Regions from separate parts of the Aliirhizobium sp. YIM B11859 genome, predicted to be linked through region 3. Evidence: riboswitches for the same ligand, from Rfam matches in the RefSeq annotation. Region 3 holds a riboswitch; each other region holds the start of a gene.
The links. A riboswitch is a leader RNA that binds a small molecule or an ion and turns the genes downstream of it on or off. The one in region 3 is predicted to bind cobalamin.
Positions count from the first base shown of each region.

Region 1: it holds a riboswitch for cobalamin, as region 3 does, so the genes downstream of both, AC2GXZ_RS26670 (DUF1636 family protein) here and AC2GXZ_RS08110 (aromatic ring-hydroxylating oxygenase subunit alpha) in region 3, are expected to answer to the same signal.
Region 2: it holds a riboswitch for cobalamin, as region 3 does, so the genes downstream of both, AC2GXZ_RS20845 (ABC transporter substrate-binding protein) here and AC2GXZ_RS08110 (aromatic ring-hydroxylating oxygenase subunit alpha) in region 3, are expected to answer to the same signal.

Region 1 is NZ_JBXHAY010000009.1:29,159-31,418, forward strand. Features, by position in the region: gene AC2GXZ_RS26665 (CbtB domain-containing protein) at 9-185, opposite strand; cobalamin riboswitch at 223-437, opposite strand; cobalamin riboswitch at 496-727, shown strand; gene AC2GXZ_RS26670 (DUF1636 family protein) at 855-1,247, shown strand; gene cobW (cobalamin biosynthesis protein CobW) at 1,244-2,260, shown strand, end outside.
Region 2 is NZ_JBXHAY010000005.1:284,261-286,520, reverse strand. Features, by position in the region: gene AC2GXZ_RS20845 (ABC transporter substrate-binding protein) at 1-971, opposite strand, end outside; cobalamin riboswitch at 1,112-1,306, opposite strand; gene zigA (zinc metallochaperone GTPase ZigA) at 1,447-2,260, shown strand, end outside.
Region 3 is NZ_JBXHAY010000002.1:377,295-379,554, reverse strand. Features, by position in the region: gene AC2GXZ_RS08120 (L-threonylcarbamoyladenylate synthase) at 1-161, opposite strand, end outside; gene AC2GXZ_RS08115 (DUF6656 family protein) at 193-801, opposite strand; cobalamin riboswitch at 973-1,208, shown strand; gene AC2GXZ_RS08110 (aromatic ring-hydroxylating oxygenase subunit alpha) at 1,297-2,260, shown strand, end outside.

The DNA.
Region 1 (2,260 bases), on a different contig from region 3:
CAGCGATCTCAGTGGCAGGGAAATGCCAGTGAATGGCGCGTATCGTGGGCGGCGTTATGCACGACTTCCAGATGCGAGAAACCGACGAAACCGACCATGAAAAGGCCGAGAATAGCCGACAGGCCGAGAGGAATGACTTTGGAAGTGGAGACGCTGACTGCAGTTGCAGCGGAATTCGTAACCATGGACTTTTCTTTCTGCCCTCCACCCGAGGACTGTTCAATTTATCCGATATCTCCGGCAGGTCTCCTGGCTCGCGGATCGAATGCCTTCACCCGCCTTCCCGGATTTCTCCAGTGGCTTGACGGCCATATAGCCGTTTTGGGTAGAGACTTTCCGCCTACAGTTGCGGGGGCAGCCGCGGGTTTGACAGAAAAACCGTCGCACCGCATTCCCTTCGATAAACCCTTTCGGGCACCAAAGACGATTTCACTATAGACAATTCCTCTGATCGGGCAATCGTCTTTGCGACATTGACAGTTTACCGCAACAGCGCTTACTTGACGGAACAACGGTCCCTTGCCGGCAACGGGAGGGGCTAAGAGAGAATGCGGTGCGAGCCTTGGGAAACTCCAGGCTCAATGCCGCGGCTGCCCCCGCAACTGTAGGCGGCGAGCCATCCGGCCAGAGACGCCACTGGAGAGATCCCGCCACGGATCCATCTGGGAAGGCAGGCGGATGGCGACGACCCGCGAGCCAGGAGACCTGCCGTTCGACAATCATGCTTTTCCGGGCGGGGTGCTCCGGATGAAGCTTTGCTTTCACTGCAGGATGGCTCGTCCTCCTGCCGCGCACCCCGATTGTTGAAGACCTGGCGGTAGTGCGGCCTGATGACAAGTGATGACAGAAAAGGCGTGTCCGACGCGGCTTGCGGCGACGTCGATGTGACGATTTTCGTCTGCACCAATTGCCGTGAGGCAAGTGACAGTGAGGCCCGCCCCGGCATCGGCCTGATCGAGGCGCTGCGCCGCGCCGCCGACGGCAAGCCGCTCGCCGTCAAGCCCGTCACTTGCCTTGCCAATTGCGACAAGAGCCCGAGCGCCGCCTTCAGCCATCGCAGCGGCTGGTCCTATGTCTTCGGCCATCTCTCGACCGACAATGTCGACGATATCGTCACCGGCGCCATGATGCTGGCCGAGGACGAACGCGGTTTTCTTCCTCTTCGCGGCCGTCCCATGTGCCTGCGCGGCAAGGGCATGACGGCCCGCATTCCCCCATTCCATCATCACGAGGACATGCCTTCATGAGCGTAAACTTCGATCGAGTCCCCTGCACCGTCGTCACCGGCTTTCTTGGCGCCGGAAAGACCACGCTGATCCGCAACCTGATCGAGAAACTCGACGGCAAGCGTCTGGCGATCATCGTCAACGAATTCGGCGATGTCGGCATCGATGGTGAAGTGCTGAAGGGCTGCGGCATAGAGAGCTGCCCGGAAGACAACATCATCGAACTGGCCAATGGCTGCATATGCTGCACCGTAGCCGACGATTTCGTTCCCGCGATCAACCAGATTCTGGCGCTTCAGCCGCCCGTCGATCATATCCTGATCGAAACCTCCGGCCTTGCACTGCCCAAGCCGCTGGTCCAGGCCTTCCAGTGGCCGGCCGTCAAGGCGCGCGTGACGGTGGATGGCGTGATCGCCGTGGTCGATGGCGTGGCGCTGGCCGAAGGCCGTGTCGCCGATGACCATCATGCGCTCGAGGCACAGCGCCAGCAGGATGACTCGATAGACCACGACGATCCGATCGAGGAAGTCTTCGAGGATCAGGTCGCCTGCGCCGACATGATCGTGCTGACCAAGACCGACCTTCTCGACCAGGCATCGCTTGCCGCCGCCAAAGGCCGCGTCCAGGCGCATCTGCCGCGGGCGGTGAAGATCGTGCCGTCCGCCAATGGTGCGGTCGATCCGAGCGTGCTGATCGGCCTTGGCCTTGCCGTCGAGGACGATATCGAAAATCGCAAGACCCACCATGATGACGAACTGGACCACGACCACGACGATTTCGACAGCTTCGTCATTGACTTGGCAGCGGTGACCGATCCGGACGCATTGGCCGCCCGCATCTCCGCTACGGCGGAAGCCGAAAACGTGCTGCGCATAAAGGGCTTCATCGACGTCGCGAACAAGCCGATGCGCCTGCAGGTACAGGCGGTAGGATCGCGCGTGAACCACTATTTCGACCGCGCCTGGGCTCCCGGCGAAACCCGCCAGAGCCGCCTCGTCGTGATCGGAGAAAAGGGCATAGACCGCGCCGCAATC
Region 2 (2,260 bases), on a different contig from region 3:
CCGTCGATCGTGCGGATCGTCGGGTTCATCGACTGCGCGTCCATCATCACGAAGCGTCTGTTCTTGACCGCATCGAGCTGGCTGACGACCGGATCGTTCTCGAGGAAGGCGGTCTTCACCGCCGGATCGTCGGCGGCATAACGGCGGCGGTCCATCGTCGCAATGACGATTACGGCGGGATCTGCCTGTGCGATCGTTTCCCATCCGACCAGCGGCCATTCCTCTTCGGTCGAGACGACATTCTTCGCCCCGATCGTCTTGAGGATATAGGCGGGGGCACTGTTCTTGCCGGCAATGAAAGCATCGCCCTTGGTTTCCTTGCTGGAGAACCAGAAGACGATCGGCAGGTTTTTGGCCGAGGCGCCCTTGATCGAGGCGACGGCGGATGCCTCGCGGGCCTTGAGATCGGCGATCAGCGCATCACCGCGATCGGTGACGTCGAAAATCTGCGCCAGTTCGGAAATTTCCCGATAGACCAGATCCATCGAGAACAGTTCCTTGCGCACTCCGTCGCCGCCGTCGGTATTGGTCTTGGCGACGCAATCGGCCGGCGAGATATAGGTGTTGATGCCAAGGTCGGAAAACTGCTCGCGCTTGGCGACCGAGCCCATCGGTCCGACATGCCATTCGAATTCGGCAGCAACCAGATCCGGCTCCAGCCCAACGATCGATTCGAAGCTCGGGTCGTTGTCGGCAAGCCGCTTGATCCTGGCGTTTGCCTCCGCATATTGCGGCAGGACCGGCCCGACCCAGACGGCGGTGCCGGCGACCTTGTCGGAAAGCCCAAGCGAATAGAGCACTTCCGTCATGCCCTGGCCGATCGAGACGATCTTGTTTGGCGCCTTGTCGAAGGTCACCTTCTGGCCGCAGTTTTCAACCGTCAGCGGATAGCTGGTCGATGCGGCAAACGCGGTTGCGGGAATGGTGCTTGCGCAAAACGCAAGCAATGCGGCGATCAAGCCGAGTTTCATGTCCTGTCCTTTCAGAAAAAATGGCTTTGCCGGGATGAAAGGCAGGACTGTACGAGGCCGCAATTGCGGTCCGCACAACATGGCGGGCGACGGGGTCGCTTGCGTCATAACATCTCCCTGCCGGAACACCTCGTCCGGGTTTGGCTGGCCTTGCTGCGGCAGGTCTCCTGACTTGCGGCTCGAACATCTCCCGTCTCCTTCCCGGCCTTGAGAGCCAGTGGCTGTGACGAAAGACTTGCCGCTTACAGTTGCGAGGGCAGTCGCGGAATTGGCCTTAAGCCTCACCACATTCCCTTTTCATCTGCGAATGCAGAACCGTAGCGCGTCTTTGATAGGAGACAGGCCGAAGCTTGTCCAGCGAACTTGCTGCATGACGGGCGGGGGAACTCAAAACTCCAGAAGGAGACTTGACGACCCGCCATGCATGTGTTGACGTAATAGTATAACATAACAATTGATGCAACGGACATTCGCAATGAACGACAAACTTCCCGTCACCGTGCTTTCCGGCTTTCTCGGCGCCGGCAAGACGACGCTGCTCAACCACATTCTTTCAAATCGCGAGGGAATGCGGGTGGCGCTGATCGTCAACGACATGAGCGAGGTGAACATCGATGCGGCCCTGGTGCGCGATGGCGGCGCCAATCTGTCGCGTACGCAGGAACAGCTGGTGGAAATGACCAATGGCTGCATCTGTTGCACACTGAGGGACGATCTCCTGAAGGAGGTGAGGGCACTCGCCGAGCAGGGCAGGTTCGATTACCTGCTGATCGAATCGACCGGTATTGCCGAGCCCTTGCCGGTCGCCGCCACGTTCGATTTCCGCGATGAGAATGGCCTCAGCCTGTCGGACGTGGCGAGGCTTGATACGATGGTGACGGTGGTCGATGCCGCCAATCTCCTGAAGGACTACGGCTCCGGCGATTTCCTTGCCGATCGCGGCGAGACGGCGGGCGAGGGCGACAATCGTACCATCGTCGATCTGCTGGTGGAGCAGATCGAATTCGCCGATGTGGTGATCCTCAACAAGGTCGGCACGGCGACCGAGGTCGAACGCGACACCGCGCGGAAGATCGTCGTGGCGCTCAATCCGGATGCCAGGCTGATCGAAACGGATTTCGGCCGCGTCGATCTGAAGGACGTGCTCGGCACAAGTCGTTTCGATTTCGACAAGGCGCAGGAACATCCGCTCTGGTTCAAGGAGTTGAACGGCTTCAAGGATCATATTCCGGAGACAGAGGAATATGGCATCCGCTCCTTCGTCTATCGGGCACGGCAGCCGTTCGAGC
Region 3 (2,260 bases):
TCGTAGATCCGCGATATGGCATCCGCCCGCGTCGCGTCGGCGGCGAGCCCGTAGACCGTTTCGGTCGGAATGGCGATGGGAAGACCTTCGCCGAGCACGCGGCTTCCCTCGCGGATCGCGCGCCTAGGCTCCTTGGCCGTATCTATGATTTCGGCTTTCATGACGCCGTCAATACAGCGGAGCGGGCTCGCTTCAAAGCCTTTTGATGATTTCGCGGATGGCGGCATCCGGCGCGCCGAGCATCAGCACATTGCGCATCGCTTCCTGCGGATCATTGGTCTGGAACAGCAGTCCGTTCTTGCGCCAGCTGCGGTCGATCCTTGCCTGCTCTCCCGCTTCGCCCTCAACGGCGACGGCGAAATACATGCGCGAGTTGCGCGGGTTGATACGGGCGAAAAACACTTCTTCCCCACCGATCTCCGAGGAAAAATTGGCGATGTAGAATGACCATGTGACCATCGCGTCACGCGAAAAGAAGGTGCGCGCTGCGGTGACATGGCAATAACCGAGATGCGGGCTTCCCTCGAGCGTGCGATGGAAGATGATCTTCGGCAGGTGGATCGACTGGTGAAAGCTGTTGAGACGCTTGTGTGTCGTCTCGCCTGCGGCTTCGAGCTTCTTGCCGGTCTTTTCGGCGACTTCCTCGTAGCTCAGATAGCGGCGTTCGCTCGGAACCCACATCGGGCGGGAGCGCGGAATTCTGCCCGTGCGGAGGAATTCGGAATGGGCATTGCCCCCGCTCGGCGCCGAGATGAGCGGCCTCTGTCTGTTGACCTCGTAATACCGGAGCGGTCCTGGCATATTCGTGGTTCTTCCGATTGATTTTGCGGAATACTATTAGCAAGACCTTAACAGTGTCTTGCTTGTCGCAAGCTGGCGATACCGCCCAACCGCCGCAGCGATCTCGGGCGTCGTCGCCAATGCAGTCTCCGATGTCGCAATGTCGTCTATGCGACAGGCCGGCCTCACGCTTAAATATGACAAAGCTCAAGGTGCTGCCTCGCTAGGGGAGGCGGAAAATTGGGAAGCCGGCGGGTCGACGAGATCTATCCGGCGCTGCCCCCGCAACGGTGGTGGAGTTCAAGGCATGGCTTAACGCCACTGGGACAGAGCCGAACGGCCGCCCGGGAAGGTGCCATGCAGTTCCTCGAGGGAAACTCGGGGGACAACTCCTCAGCCCGGAAACCAGCCTGAGCTTGATGAAGACCGGTCGCGGAGGGCGACGGGACGGGAATTGGCTGCATCGTGCCGCCGACTTGTCCATGCCCGATCGCTTGCTTGATAACGAGGAAGCAAATGGACGTTCACAATCAGGTTCTGCGGCAGCTGAAGAACCGCCGCGAAGGTTTCAGCCTTGAACAGCCTTTCTATATCGACCCGGATTATTACAAGGTCGATCTCGAGATGATCTGGTATCGCGACTGGCTGTTCGTCGGCCACGATTGCGAGATCGAGAAGTCGGGCATGTATGTCACTCTGCAGATCGGCGATTATCCGGTTCTCGTCATCCGTACCCGCGAAGGCGATATCCGCGCCTATCACAATACCTGTCGCCATCGCGGCCACCGCGTCTGCACCAAGGACACCGGCTCGGCGACGCGTCTCGTCTGTCCCTATCACCAGTGGACCTACCAGCATGACGGTTCGCTGATGTCGGCTCGTCACATGGGCGAGAATTTCGACAAGAAGCAGTTTGGTCTCAAGCCCGTCCATTGCCAGGTCGTCGCCGGTTACATCTTCGTCTGCCTTGCCCAGGACGCACCGGATTTTGCGCCGGTCCGCGCCACCGTCGAGCCCTATATGGCGCCGCATCGCCTGTCCGAGACCAAGGTTGCCGCCAAGAATACCATTATCGAGAAGGGCAACTGGAAGCTCGTCTGGGAGAACAACCGCGAGTGCTACCACTGCGCCGGCAACCATCCGGAACTGTGCCGCACCTATCCGGAAGCTCCGACCGCTACCGGCGTGCAGGGTGCCGGCGATGACCCGTTCATCTCCGAACACTGGAGCCGCTGCGAGGCCGCCGGCCTTCCGAGCACGTTCAACATGTCGTCGGACGGCCAGTTCCGCGTTGCCCGTATGCCGCTGATCGAAGATGCCGAAAGCTACACGATGAACGGCCGCCCGGCGGTCCTGCGTTCGCTCTCGGACGACGTCAAGATCTCCCATATCGGCACCATGCTGATGTTCCATTATCCGACCACCTGGAACCACATGCTCGTCGACCACGCGATTTCCTTCCGCGTCATTCCGATCGGAC